DNA from 2 places in the Blastococcus sp. SYSU DS0539 genome. Region 2 is predicted to be linked to the other one. Evidence: riboswitches for the same ligand, from Rfam matches in the RefSeq annotation. Region 2 holds a riboswitch; the other holds the start of a gene.

What was found. A riboswitch is a leader RNA that binds a small molecule or an ion and turns the genes downstream of it on or off. The one in region 2 is predicted to bind cyclic di-AMP.
Region 1: it holds a riboswitch for cyclic di-AMP, as region 2 does, so the genes downstream of both, ACI790_RS01295 (C40 family peptidase) here and ACI790_RS12040 (NlpC/P60 family protein) in region 2, are expected to answer to the same signal.

The regions. Positions count from the first base shown of each region.
Region 1 is NZ_JBJHAF010000001.1:290,242-297,451, reverse strand. It holds gene ACI790_RS01300 (carboxyl transferase domain-containing protein) at 29-3,241, opposite strand; cyclic di-AMP (ydaO/yuaA leader) riboswitch at 3,612-3,745, shown strand; gene ACI790_RS01295 (C40 family peptidase) at 3,761-4,282, shown strand; gene ACI790_RS01290 (hemerythrin domain-containing protein) at 4,339-4,821, opposite strand; gene ACI790_RS01285 (Rieske 2Fe-2S domain-containing protein) at 4,818-5,756, opposite strand; gene ACI790_RS01280 (SMP-30/gluconolactonase/LRE family protein) at 5,878-6,780, shown strand; gene ACI790_RS01275 (ScyD/ScyE family protein) at 6,856-7,210, opposite strand, start outside.
Region 2 is NZ_JBJHAF010000008.1:144,840-152,049, forward strand. It holds gene ACI790_RS12025 (DEDD exonuclease domain-containing protein) at 1-1,206, opposite strand, end outside; gene ACI790_RS12030 (D-alanyl-D-alanine carboxypeptidase family protein) at 1,402-3,147, shown strand; gene ACI790_RS12035 (hypothetical protein) at 3,237-3,554, shown strand; cyclic di-AMP (ydaO/yuaA leader) riboswitch at 3,741-3,919, shown strand; gene ACI790_RS12040 (NlpC/P60 family protein) at 3,937-5,019, shown strand; gene ACI790_RS12045 (M48 family metallopeptidase) at 5,115-6,395, shown strand; gene ACI790_RS12050 (glycosyltransferase family 4 protein) at 6,392-7,210, shown strand, end outside.

The sequences.
Region 1 (7,210 bases), on a different contig from region 2:
AACCACCCGACCTCCAGGTAGGTGATGCTCACCAGGTGTCGACGTGCGGTCGCACCCGGCCGGGCGACCGCGGGGTCGCCGCCGCCTCGCGGGTCAGGGTGGTGATCCACCGGCGGGTGTCGGCGGGGTCGATGACGTCGTCGATCTCCCAGTGGGCCGCGACGTTGAGCCCCCGTCCCTTCTCGTAGGCGGCGGCGACCGCGGCGTCGAAGGCCGCCGCCCGCTCGGCGTCGTCCTCGATCACCGCCAGCTCGCGGCGCATGCCCAGCCGCACCGCGCCCTCCAGGCCCATCGGGCCGAACTCGCTGGTCGGCCAGCCGACGGCGAACCGCGGCACCTTCATGCTGCCGCCGGCCATCGCCTGCGCGCCGAGCCCGTAGGCCTTGCGGACGACGACGGTGCCGACGGGCACCGACAGGTTGGCGCCGGTGACGAACAGCCGGGAGAAGTGCCGGACCGTGGCCGTCTTCTCCGACTCGGGGCCGACCATGAAGCCCGGGGTGTCGCAGAGGAACACGACCGGCAGCCCGTGGGCGTCGCACAGCTGGAGGAAGCGGGCGGCCTTGTCGGCGGCGTCGGCGTCGATGGCCCCGCCGAGGTGGGTCGGCACGTTGGCGACGACGCCGAGCGGCGCGCCCTCCACCCGGGCCAGCGCAGTGATCATGCCGGCGCCCCAGCCGTCGCGGAGCTCGAGCACCGAGCCCTCGTCGGCCAGCGCGTGCAGCACGGCGCGCATGTCGTAGACCCGCTTGCGGTTCTCCGGGACGAGGTGGCGCAGCGCGCGCTGGTCGGGGGCGGCCCAGCCGGCGACCGGGCCCTGGAAGTAGGAGAGGTACTGCCGCGCCGCGGCGACGGCGGCGGCGTCGTCGGCGACCCGGATGTCGACCACCCCGTTGGCGTGCTGGACGTCGATCGGGCCGATCTCCTCGGGCGCGACGACGCCCAGCCCGCCGCCCTCGATCATCGCCGGGCCGCCCATGCCGATGTTCGCGTCCTCGGTGGCGATGACGACGTCGCAGGTGCCGAGCAGCGCGGCGTTGCCGGCGAAGCAGCGGCCGCTGGCGATGCCGACGGTCGGCACCAGGCCGGACAGCTTGCCAAAGAGCGCGAAGGCCATGGTGTCGAGCGCGGAGACGAGCGGGAGGTCGACGTCGCCGGGGCGCCCGCCCCCGCCCTCGGCGAAGAGCACGACGGGCAGCCGGCGCTGCTCGGCCAGCTCGAACAGCCGGTCCTTCTTCAGGTGGCCGCGCATGCCCTGGGTGCCGGCGAGCACGGTGTAGTCGTAGGAGACGACGACCGCCGCACTGTTCTCGCGGCCGACCAGGTCGCCGTTGACGTCGGCCAGCCCGCCGACGACGCCGTCGGCGGGGGTGCGCTCCTGGAGCTCCTCGCGGCTGCGGCGGCGCTCCTGGGCGGCGAAGACCAGCGGCCCGTACTCGAGGAAGCTGCCCGGGTCGACGAGGTCGGCGAGGTTCTCCCGGGCGGTGCGCCGGCCCTGGGCGTGCCGCTTGGCGACCGCCTCGGTGCGGTGGGCGTCCAAACCGATCTCGTGGCGGCGGCGGACCTCGGCGAGGTCGGGGCGGTCGGCGTCGAGGTCCAGCTCGCGGAGCTGCTCCTCCTCGCCGGATGCGGCGTGCTCGACGTCGGCGAGCAGCTGCCCCTCGCGGACGGTCTCGCCGACGCGCACCGCGACCCGCCGGACGGTGCCCCCGGCCGGCAGCGCGACGACGTGCTCCATCTTCATCGCCTCGAGCACGACGACCGCTCCGCCGGGCTCGACCGTCGCGCCGGGCCCGGCCTCGATCGCGACGACCGTGCCGGGGACGGGAGCGCGGAGCCCCTGCTGCCCGCCGGCCTCCTCGATGGGCGCCGTGGCGGCCGGCGCGAGCTCGGCGAGGTGGTCGTCGACGAACGTGGTGGTGGCCCCGGTGACCTCGGGGTGGGTGAGCAGCGCCCGCAGGAAGCCGGTGTTGGTGGCGACGCCGCGGACCTCGACCTCGGCCAGTGCGCGGTGCAGGTGCGCCAGCGCCTCGACGAGCCCGCCGAGCCGCTCGTGCACGACCACCTTGGCGAGCAGCGGGTCGTAGCGCGGGCTGACCTCGGTGCCCGGCCGGGCGGCGGTGTCGACGCGCACGCCGGGGCCGCCGGGCAGGGTGAGCGACCCGATCGTGCCCGCGGAGGGGACGACGGCGCCGTCGGCGGTCAGTGTCTCGGCGTTGACCCGGGCCTGGACGGCGCACCCGACGGCGCGGGGCGGGCCGTCGGCGAGCCCGAGGTCGGCGAGGGTGGCGCCGGCCGCGACGCGCAGCTGCAACCGCACCAGGTCCAGGCCCAGAACCTCCTCGGTGACGGTGTGCTCCACCTGCAGGCGCGGGTTGCACTCGAGGAAGACGAACCGCCCGGGGTCGCCGGCCGGGACGAGGAACTCGACGGTGGCCAGCCCGCGGAGGCCGACGTGCCGGGCGAGCGCCGCCGCGGCGTCGTGCAGCTGCTTCCGGACCGCACCGGGCAGGTTCGGCGCCGGGGCGATCTCGACGACCTTCTGCCGGCGGCGCTGCAGCGAGCAGTCCCGGTCCCCGAGGACGACGACGTCGGCGCCGGCGTCGCCGAGCACCTGGACCTCGACGTGCCGGGCGCCCTCGACCAGTTCCTCGGCGAGCAGCGCATCGGTGCCGAAGGCGACGCGGGCCTCGTCGGCGACCTGCGCGAAGGCGGCGGTGACGTCGTCGCCCCGGCGGAGGATTCGGGTGGCCCGGCCGCCGCCGCCGAACCGCGCCTTGAGCATCACCGCGCCGGTGGCGTCGAGCAGGCCGGCGACCCTCTCGGTCGTGGCGTCGCTGGTGCCCCGCGGAACCGGGACGCCGGCGGCCTCGGCGGCCTCGCGGGCGAGCACCTTGTCGCCGAGCGTCGCCAGGACGGCGGCGCCGGGGCCGACGACGGTCAGCCTCCCGCCGGCGTCCTCGGCGGCCCGCGGCAGCGCCGGGTCCTCGGAGAGGAAGCCGTAGCCGGGGTGGATCAGCTCGCAGCCGGCGGCGCGGGCGGCCTGCGCGACCGCCGCGGCGTCGAGGTGCGCGGCGGGGCCGCTGCCGGGGAGGAGGTGCGTCTCATCGGCGGCGGCGAGGTGCGGGGCGCCGGGCTCGTCGGCGGCCGTGACGGCGACCGACGTCATCCCCTCCGCGGCCGCCGCGCGGGCGATGCGGACGGCGATCTCGCCGCGGTTGGCGATCAGCAGACGGGCCACCCGGCGATGCTCGCACGCGGTTCCGACGGGTCGCGGCGACGGTCACCAGGCCGGTCGCCGGGGATCCGGATCGCACGCGATCGTGGACGGAGAGTGCAGGCATGCCGCGAACCGCGAAGTAAGCGGGTGATCGCGCGGTGTGAGGATCGGCCGGAGCACAGCCGGACGCCATACCGGGATCAGCCGAGGTCCGCTCGCGAGTCGCGGTTCCGGCCGGGCTCCGTCGTCCTCCCGCCGGAGCCGCGCAGACGCCGTGCGGCCCGCTTTGTGACCTTTCCGTGACATGCCTAGCGTCGTCGCCGGTCCGCCCGGGCTCCCGTCGTCACCACCCCCGGTGACACCCGCGCGGACACCGCCGAACCGGGCGTCGGAGCACATCCCGCCGCCTGGACCGGGGACCCACCGCAGCACTGGGGTGAAGCGCGTCCGGCATGCCCGGGAGCGCCGGGCGAGTTCCCCGCCCGAACCCGTCAGCTAACCCGGTAGGCGGTTGTCGGAGAACAGGAGAACCCGTCGTCCATGACGACTACTCGCACGTCCTCGATCACCCGCCGGTCCCTCCGCGGGGCGGCGCTCGCCCTCGTCACCGGAGCGGGCATCGCCCTCTCCCCGCTGCCCGCTGCCGCCGCCGGCGCGGGTGACACCGGCGGTGCGGTCACCGTGACCGTCGCCCCGGTCGCCGCACCGACGCACGCCGCCCAGGTCGCGGTGGAGACCGCGCTCGCCCAGCAGGGCAAGCCCTACGTCTGGGGCGGCACCGGCCCCGGCGGTTACGACTGCTCGGGTCTGACCTGGTCGGCCTACCAGGCCGCGGGCGTGGAGATCCCGCGGACCTCGCGGGTCCAGGCGACGGCGGGCGTCCACGTCGACCGGGCGAACCTGCAGCCCGGTGACCTGATCTTCTTCTACGACCCGGTGGGCCACGTCGGCATGTACATCGGCGACGGGCTGATGGTGCACTCGTCGACCTTCGGCCAGCCGGTGGCGGTCGTCCCGGTCGACTCGATGTGGGGCTACAACACCGCCCGCCGCGTCGTCTGATCCCGGCTGCGGACGGTGCCCGGTCGTGCGCGCACGACCGGGCACCGTCCGCACCGCTATCGGGAGCGGAGGGTCGCCCGCTTCAGCCGCACCATGAGCCGCATGCCGCCGGACTCGGCCAGCTCCTGCTGCCGCGCGCGCAGCTGATCGCCGAGCTGCTCGAGGCGCTCCTCGCCGAGGGCGTGCGACTGGGGGAACATCCGCTGCTCCTCCTCCATCGTGTGGTGGCGCACCGTCTTCTCCAGCATGCGCACCTCGGTGGCGAACTCCGGATCGGTGACGTCCATCCGCATGACGGTGGCGACCTGGTCGTCGATCTGCCGGTGCTCGGCGTGCGCGAGGGCCAGCAGCGGGGAGACGTCGGGGACGGCGGGGTAGAACAGCTCGTCCTCGATCTGGGCGTGGATCTCGATCTCGCGGAGGAAGCGGTCGCGGAGCTCCTCGCGCCGGTCGACGTCCGCAGCGGGGCTCTCCGCCAGCTCGCGGAGCAGCCCGCGCAGCACGTCGTGGTGCGCGATCAGGACCTCGTCGGCCTTCATCGGGATGCCTCCTCGGCCGTGGTGATCGCCGTCGGGCTGCGCCACCGGGCCCGCCGCCGGACCTCGACCGCGCCGTCGCGGACGCGGGTGTCGTAGCAGGGCAGCGGTGCGGTGGACGGGCCCTGGGCCGGGGACCCGGTGTCGAGGTCGAACCGGGAGCCGTGCCACGGGCAGACGAGCTCGTCGCGGTGCAGCCAGCCCTCCCCCAGCGGGCCACCCATGTGCGGGCAGCGCCCGCCGACCGCGCGGACCGCGCCGTCGGTGCGGACCAGCACCACCGGGACGCCATCGGCGTCGACGGCGAACGGCTCGCCGTCCGGGAGGTCGGCGAGCCGCGCGACCTGGGTGAACGTGCGCGGCGATCGGCTGCCTCCGGCGTGGTCGACGCCGAGCCGGTGCCGGTAGGAGAGGACGCCGCCGAGGTAGCCGCTGGCCAGGACGACGGTGTAGCCGGCGGCGGCGGTCACCCGGGCCCGCACCGCGCGGCCGCGGCCGCGGTCGGCGAACGACCAGGCGTAGAGCGCCAGCGCGGTGCTGTTGAGGGCCGCGTGCACCAGGCCGACGCGGCGGGCCTCGTCGTGGGCGTGCTGCCAGTCGGTCAGCCCGGTCGCGGCGGCGCCCACCGCACCCGCGATCCCCACTCCGACGACCGTGCGCGCCGCCTGCCCGGCGCCCGGCCCGCCGCGGCCGGTCGCGTCGAGCCCGTCGAGCAGCGCCGCCGCGCTCCAGGACCCGATCGGCACGGCGACGAGGAACGGGTGCACCGGATGCCCCAGCCAGACGCCGTGCAGGAGGTCCTGCAGCGGGCGGGCGTACCGGCCGGCGAGCAGGAATGTCAGCGAGATCCCGTGCTCGACCTGGTAGCCGGGCGCATCGAGCATCTGCCACCGCCCGACGGCGCCGACCGCGCGCTCGAGGACGCTCCGGACGCTCATCGGTGCGCGTCTTCCGTCGCCATGCCCCGAGCCGTGCCCAGCCCTCGGGACGGGAAACCCGAGGTCGCGACGTCGCCGTCCGTCTCGTCGGCGGGCACGGAGAGGCATAGCGTGCCGCTCCATGGCTGATCGAGAGTTCCGGACGGTGCTGGAGGGCGGCTCCTACTTCGAGGGGCCGCGGTGGCGCGACGGGCAGTGGTGGGTGTCGGACTTCTACCGGCACACCGTGAGCCGGGTGCCGGCCGAGGGCGGCGCGGAGACCGTCGTCCTGGAGGTGGAGAACCAGCCGTCGGGGCTGGGCTGGCTGCCGGACGGCTCGCTGCTCGTGGTGTCGATGAAGGACCACCGGCTGCTGCGGGTCACCGACGGCGAGGTGTCGACGCACGCCGACCTCTCCGACGTGTGCACCGGCCTTCTCAACGACATGGTGGTCGACGCGTCCGGCCGGGCGTTCGTGGGCGACTTCGGCTTCGACCTGATGGGCGGCGGGGCGCCGGCCCCGGCGTCCCTCAAGCGGGTCGACCCGGACGGCACGGTCACCGTGGTGGCCGAGGGGCTGCGTTTCCCGAACGGCTCGGTGATCACCCCGGACGGCGCGACGCTGATCGTCGGTGAGACGTGGGGCAACCGCTTCTCCGCCTTCGCGATCGGCCCGGACGGCTCGCTGGGCGAGCAGCGGGTGTGGGCGTCCCTCGGTGCGGAGCCGGTGGGCGACTCGGTCGAGGAGCTGATGGGGCAGGTCGTCGTCGCCCCGGACGGCTGCACCCTGGACGCCGACGGGCACGTCTGGGTCGCCGACGGCTTCGGTTCGCGGGTGCTGCGCATCGCACCCGGCGGGACGATCGTGGCGGAGATCGCCGCGCCGGCCGGGATGGGCGTCTACGCCTGCGCGCTGGGCGGCGAGGACGGCCGCACGCTGCTCATGTGCTGCGCACCGGACTTCTACGAGCACACGCGGGCGCCGGTGCGCGAGGCGGTGCTGGTGTCGAGGCAGGTCGCCGTTCCGCACGCCGGCCTGCCCTGACCCGGCCCGGGAACGGCGTGGGCGGGCGGGCGGCCCCCGGGCCCCCCGACCGCCATCACGGTCTGCTGCGCCGGATCAGGGAGCCGCGCTCACGAAGGCGCTCGGGGAGATCCGCTGGATCTCACCGGCCGAGGGCATGCCCAGGAAGCCGGCGATGCTCCACGCCGAGGCGTACAGGTCGCGGCCCTCGACCTCCAGCCCGGTCGGCATGGTGACGTCGGCCGTGGCGCGCGAGCCGTCCCGGGCGATCCGGGTGACCTCGCCGACCGTCGACGGGTCGAAGTCCGCCGGCGGCGGGCCCTCACCCATCGGCATGCCCTCGAGCACGTTCGAGACGTAGACCGTGCCCTTGTGGTCCACGGCGACCCCGGTGACGCTGGTCAGATCCGCGATGACGTCGACCTGGTGGCCGTGCTTGTCGAGCACGTAG
Region 2 (7,210 bases):
GCCGGCCACGTCGGCGTACTCCGGTACCGACTGCGCACCGGTGCAAGGGGCGCCGCAGCGCCCCATGTCCGCCAGCGCGCAGGCGCTGACCGGGGTCCGCGGGGAGAGGCGGGCGGTGCACTGCCGCAGCGGCAGCGCCTCGTGCACGGCCGCCACCGCGGCATCGGCCGCTCGCCGGTCCGGGAACGGCCCGAGGAAGACCCCGGCGTCGGGACGCACCCGCCGCACGACCGAGAGCCGGGGGAAGGGCTCCTCGGTCAGGCGCACCCACAGCGCGCGTTCGGGGAACCGCGAACGGCGGTTGTACCGGGGTTTGTGGCGGGCGATCAGCCGCAGCTCGCGGACCGCCGCCTCGAGCGCGTGCGCGCAGGGGATGGCGTCCACCCGCTGGGCCAGCCCGACCATCTCGGTGATCCGGCTGCGCTGCTCGCCGGAGGTGAAGTAGCTGCGGACCCGGCTGCGCAGGTCGGTGGAGGTGCCGACGTAGAGGGGCTCGTCCCGGGGGCCGCGGAAGAGGTAGACGCCGGGGCCGTGCGGCACGGCGTCGGCGAGGTGCCGCTTCCGGCGGCGTTCCGGGTCGACCGTGCGGGTCAGGCCGGTGAGCTCCTCGAGAGTGGTGACGCCCAGCGGCCCGAGCCGCTCGAAGAGGCCGTGGAGGACGTCGACCGTGGCGCGGGCGTCGTCGAGCGCCCGGTGCGTGGGCGACGTCGTGGCCGAGAAGTACGGGGCGAGGGTCGCCAGCTTGCAGTTGGGAACCTCGTCGCGGCTGAGCAGCCGCCGGGCCAGGACGGCCGTGTCGACCGATGCCGCGGCGGGCCAGGCCAGCCCGCTCTCGGCGCAGGCCGCCTTCAGGAACCCGAGGTCGAACGGGGCGTTGTGCGCGACCAGCACCGCCCCGCGGGCGAACTCGAGGAAGGCCGGGAGGACGGCGCCGATGCGCGGCGCCGTCGCGACCATCGTGGAGGTGATGCCGGTCAGCACGCTGATGTAGGGCGGGATCTCGTGGCCGGGGTCGACCAGTGTCCGGAACTCCCCGAGCACCTGGCCGCCGCGGACCTTCACCGCGCCGATCTCGGTGATCGCGCTGTCCTTCGGAGAGCCGCCGGTCGTCTCGAGGTCGACGACGACGAAGGTCACCTGGGCCAGCGGCGTCCCGACGTCGGCGATGGAGACCTGCTGGTAGCGCGGCGGAGCGGTGGGTGGCACGCGGCGGACGCTAGGGCGGGGTGCTGACAGTCCGGGGGACGCGCGCCGCCGGCCGGCCGTCCCGCACCCCCCGACCGGGGGGTGCCGGGCCCCGCGGTCGCCCCGCCACTTGGCTTCTGCGGGGTGCGCGGGACAACATTCGTGCCGGTGGAGCCGCCCGCACCGCCGCCGGCCCGGATCGGGGAAGGGAACACGATGCTCGCGCGCACCTGGTCGCGGCTCGCCGCCGCGGCGCGGCGCGGGACGGTGGTGGCCGTCCTCGCGGCCTGCGCGGTGCTGCTGCTGCCCGCGGGGCCGGTGGCCGCCGCGCCCAGCGACCAGCCGGGCGGCACCTCGGGCGTGCTGGACAGCCGTGACCTGGACCGGCTGCAGCGGCGCGCCGCCGAGGTCCAGCAGGACCTCCGGGCACGGCAGGACGACGTCGTCGCCGCCCGCGCGGCGCTCGCCGAGGCGCAGGTGGGGGTGGAGGAGGCGCAGGCGGTGCTCGCCGACGCCCAGGGCGTGCTGGCCGGCTTCCAGCGCGAGGTGGCCGGCTACGCCTCGGCCGTCTACCGGGACGGCGGCGGGCTCACCCCGCTGACCCTCCTGCTCAGCGCGGGCGATCCCGGTGAAGTGCTCTCCGCCATGGGGTTCCTCGCCGCCGTCGACGCGCACGCCGCCGAGATCATCGGGATCGCGGAGGGGCACCGGCGGGACGCCCTGGACCGGCAGCAGCGGGCCCGGGCCGCGCTCGAGCAGGCGCAGGCGCGGGCCGACGAGGTCAGCGCCCGGGTCGCCGAGCTTGAGGCGTCCGCGGACGCGGTCACCGCGGAGCTCGACGAGGCGCTGCAGGTCGTCGATCGCCAGCTGGCCCGGCTGCAGCGCGAGCAGGTGGAGGTCAACGAGCAGACGGCGGCCAGCTGGCGGGCCTACGTGGACCAGCTGCGCGCCGCGGGCGTCGACGGCCTGCCGGCCGCCGCGCTGCGCGACCCGGCGCGCGGCCTGCCGGACCGCCTGGCGCCCGTGGGGGCCACCGGGGGTGGTGCCCAGCGCGGGGTGGCGCAGCTGCCCGGGCAGCCGACCTCGCTGCTGGTGCTGCCCGCCGAGACGCTGGCGGCGGTGAGCGCGGCGATGGAGGCGCTGGGCCGGCCGTACGCCCCGGGGACGGCGGGGCCCGACTCCTGGGACTGCGGCACCCTCGTGCAGGCGGCGTACCAGGGGGCCGGCGTCCCGCTGCCGGCGACGCAGGGCGAGCTGTTCGCGACCACCACCCCCGTGGCCGCCGCCGACGTGCTCCCCGGAGACCTCGTCTTCCTCGGCTCCGGCGAGGCCGGGCTCGGACACGTGGGGATCGCCCTGGACCCGCGGACGATGCTCGCCGCCGACGCCCGGGCCGGCGCCGTCGTGGTGCGGACCCTGCCGGCCGACCAGGTGCTGGCCGTCGGCCGGCCGAGCCTGGGCCGGCGGCCCGCCGTCCCCGTCCCCGGGCCGGCCGCGGGCGCCCTGCGGACCGAGTGCGGCAACACCGTCTACCCGCCGAGCTACGACGGCGGCCGGGCCTGGGGCGGGTACCCCAACGGGCTCATCCCGCCCAGCGCGATGTGCCCGCTGGGCGTCGGCGGGCACTCGCTGCGCTGCGACGCGGCGGCGGCGTACCGGGCCATGGCCACCGCCTTCACGTCCGCGTTCGGGGTTCCGCTCTGCCTCACCGACTCCTACCGCAGCTACGCCGGCCAGGTGCGGCTGTACGGGGAGAAGCCGGCCCTCGCCGCGATCCCCGGCACGAGCAACCACGGCTGGGGTCTCGCCGTGGACCTGTGCGGCGGCGTCCAGACCTTCGGCACGCCGCAGTACGCCTGGATGGTGGCAAACGCCGGCCGGTTCGGCTTCCTGCACCCCACCTGGGCCGATCCCGGGAACGGGCGCGAGGAGCCCTGGCACTGGGAGTACGCGGGCACCTGAGCCCCCCGGGCGCGCGCCGGACGGCGGCGCGGCGGAAATGTCGGTGTCTCCTCCTACCGTGCGGAACGACTCACGGAGGAGAAGAAGCGATGCTCATCGACTGCGACACCTGCACCGTCCGGGGGACCGGCTGCGCCGACTGCGTGGTGACCGTCCTGCTCGGCGCCCCACCGGGATGGCAGGGGACCGACCCGGTGGTGGTCCCGATGACCGGCCGCGCCCGGGGCGGGTCGGCGGCGGCCGCGGAGGACGTCGTGGTGCCGCCGCCAGGCGTGGTGGTGGAGTTCGACGACGTCGAGCGCCGGGCCGTGCGGGCGCTGGCCGACGGTGGCCTGGTGCCACCCCTGCGGCATCCGGACGGCTCCGACGGGCACGGCGGCGAGGGGTCCGGACGGCGCACGGGCTGATCGATCCGTGCCCGTCGGGGTGGCCCGGCGTTCACCCGACCGGGTGAATGCGCAGGTAGGCGCGCCGTGCCGGGCGGGACGCCCGCCACACACGTGTCAGCTGTTGCCGTTTGTCACAGGCGCATCACGGTCGTTATGGTCGTCGCCGTTCGGCCGGGTGGTCGTCATCCGTCGATGGATGGCCTCGACCGGACACCGCCTAATCACCGCGCGGCGTGCAGCACCGGCGCCCGGGGTGTACCGGGGACCCACCGCACTTCTGGGGTGAGTTCTCCCGCGGCCGGTTCGCCGGCCCGTGGGGGATAGGGCCAGTCTTCCCAGCCCGAACCCGTCAGCTAACTCGGTCGGCGGTTGCAGTGGAAGAAACGGAGAGCCGCCGCACGTGGCGACCCCTCACGCACTACTGACGCACGCCCCCGAACAGCTTCTCGCCGCCGGCCGGCGCAGCTCGTCGAGCGCCCGCCGCTTCGGCCCCCTCCGCTCCGGCCTGCTGGTCGGCGCCGCCGCCGCCCTGACCGTCACCGTCCTCCCCGGCGCCGCGAGCGCCGTCCCCGGCACGGCCGACGAGGTCGCGGCCGAGGTGGCCCGGGCCAGCCATGAGCTCGAGGTCGCCTCCGAGGAGCTGAACGAGGCGCGGGTCGCCCTGGACCGCCACCGGGACGACGCCGAGGCGGCGACCGAGGCGGCCGCAGCGGCCCAGGTCCGGCTCGACGCCCTCGACGGCCAGATCCGCCGGCTCGCCCGCAGCGCCTACACCGGCAGGGGCATGTCGCAGCTCGACATCCTGCTGTCCAGCGACTCCGCTGACCAGCTGGTGTCCCAGCTCGGCACCCTCGACGCGATCGCCGGGCACACCAACGCGGTGCTCTCCGAGGCGTCGCTGGCGTCCGAGGACGCGGAGGAGTCCCGGGACGCCGCCGCAGCGTCCGCCGCCGACGCCCAGCGCGTGGTGGACGAGATCGCCGCGAAGCAGGAGGACCTCGAGTCGAGGATCGCCGACTACCAGCGGCGGTACGACGCGCTCACCGCGCCGCAGCAGGCCGAGGTGGCCCGGGCCCACGGCGGCGACAGCCTGCCGGCGCCGGCGCCCAGCGGCGTCATCGCTCCCAGCGCCGCCGCCCAGGTGGCCGTGAACACGGCCCTGGCCCAGCTCGGCGATCCCTACGTCTGGGGTGCCGGTGGGCCGAACGCCTTCGACTGCTCGGGGCTGACGTCCTACGCCTACGCCGCCGCGGGCGTGACCCTGCCGCACTCCAGCAGGTCGCAGTCCCAGATGGGCAAGGCCGTCTCCCGCAGCGAGCTGCAGCCCGGCGACCTGGTGTTCTTCTACAGCCCGGTCAGCCACGTGGGCATGTACATCGGCAACGGCCAGATGGTGCACGCCTCCACCTCCGGCCAGCCGGTGAAGGTGGCCGGCGTGGATTCGATGGGCGGCTACAACGGCGCCCGGCGGATCGCCGGCTGACGGCATCCGTGCCACGAGGGCCGGCGACCTCTTCGGAGGTCGCCGGCCCTCGCCGTCTCCCGGGCGAGCGGGACGGCGCACCTAGGATCGGCCGGGTGAACCGGGGAGGGCGGCCAGACGCTCGGGCCGCGCTGGTCACGGCGGTCGTGCTCGGGATCGCCCTCGCCGTCGCCATCGCCGTCCGCACGCCGTGGGACGTGCTGCCCGAGCCGCCCGGCGGCTACACGGCTCCCGACCCCTCCGCGGGGCTGCCTCCCGCGCAGCTGGACCGGGCGGAGGCGTTCGCGGCCGCGCTCCGCCCCGCCTCGCTGCTCTCCCTGGCGCTGAGCCTGGCCGTCTCGGCGGCCCTCGGCCTGACCCGGCTCGGCGGGCGGCTGGTGCGTGCCGTGGCCGCACCGTTCGGCGGCCGGTGGTTCGTCCAGGTGTTGGTGGGGGTGCCGGCCCTCGTGGTCGTCGGTCGCCTGGTGACCCTCCCGGTGTCCGCCTACGCCGAGACCGTCCGGCACCGGTACGGCCTCTCCACCCGCGGGTGGGGGCTCTGGCTGCGCGACGTCGCCGTCTCGGTGGCCATCAGCGCGGCGATCAGCGCCGCGGTCGTCCTCGCCGTCCTGTGGCTGGTCCGCCGGGCCCCGCGCACCTGGTGGGCCTGGGCAGGGGGGGCGGCGGCCGCGCTGGTCGTCGTCGGCTCGTTCCTCTACCCGGTCGTCATCGAGCCGGCGTTCAACACCTTCACGCCGCTTCCGGCTGGCGAGCTGCGCACCGAGCTGCTCGCGCTGGCCGAGGAGAACGGCACCCCGGTGCAGGACGTCCTGGTCTCCGACGCCTCGCGCCGGACCACGGCCCTGAACGCCTACGTCTCCGGCTTCGGGTCGACCCGGCGGATCGTCCTGTACGACACGGTGCTCGCCGAGCTGCCGGACGCGGAGATCGAGTCGATCGTCGCCCACGAGCTCGGGCACGTGGCCACCGACGACGTGCTCACCGGCACGCTCATGGGCGCCCTCGGTGCCGGGGCGGCCACCGCGCTGGCCGGATGGCTGCTGACGTCGACGCGCCTGGTGCGGCGCGCGGGCGCGGACTCACCCGGCGATCCGCGCGTCGTGCCGCTGCTGCTCTTCCTGGTGGCGGTCGGCGGGCTGATCGCCACCCCGGTGCAGAACCTGGTGTCCCGGCAGATCGAGGAACGGGCCGATCTCCGCGCCCTGGACCTCACCCGGGACCCGGAGGCCTTCATCGGCATGCAGCAACGGCTGGCGACGTCGAACCTCGCCGACCCCGATCCGCCGGCCGCCTGGCACTGGTTCTTCGGCAGCCACCCGACCGCGGCCGAGCGCATCGCCATGGCCGAGGACTGGCTGCTCCTGGAGGGACCATGACCCGCACGCTGGTCGTCACGAACGACTTCCCGCCCCGGCAGGGTGGCATCCAGACGTTCGTCGCGGCGCTGCTCGCCCGCCGTCCGCCGGACTCGCTGGTCGTGCTGGCGTCGGACTCGCCCGGCTCGGCCGAGCACGACCTTGCGCTGCCGTACCCCGTGGTGCGCCGCCCGACGGGAATGCTGCTGCCGACGCGGGCCACCGCCCGGGCGGCCGTCGAACTCGTCGACCGGTTCGGTTGCGACACCGCGTTCTTCGGTGCGGCCGCACCGCTGGGCCTGCTGGCCCCCACCCTGCGCGCGGCGGGCGTGCGGCACCTCGTCGGCGCCACCCACGGGCACGAGACGGGCTGGGTCGCCCTGCCGGGGAGCCGCCAGGTGATGCAGCGGATCGCCGCGGGCCTCGACGTGGTCACCTACATCAGCGAGTACACCCGGGACCGGCTCGCGCCGGCGCTCGGCAGCCGCGCCCGGCTGGCCCAGCTCTCCCCGGGTGTGGACGTCGACCGGTTCACCCCGGAGGCCGACGGGGCAGCGGTGCGCGACCGGTACGGGCTGGGCGAGGCGCCGGTGGTGGTCTGCGTCTCCCGGCTGGTCCCGCGCAAGGGCCAGGACGTGCTCGTGGCGGCCTGGCCGCAGGTCCTCGCCCGGCACCCCGGCGCCCGGTTGCTGCTGGTCGGCGGCGGCCCGGCCGAGGCATCCCTCCGCCGCGCCGTGGCCCGGGCGGGGCTCCAGGACTCGGTGGTCCTCACCGGCCCCGTCGGGCACGGGCAGCTGCCCGCGCACTACGCGGCGGGCGACGTCTTCGCGATGCCC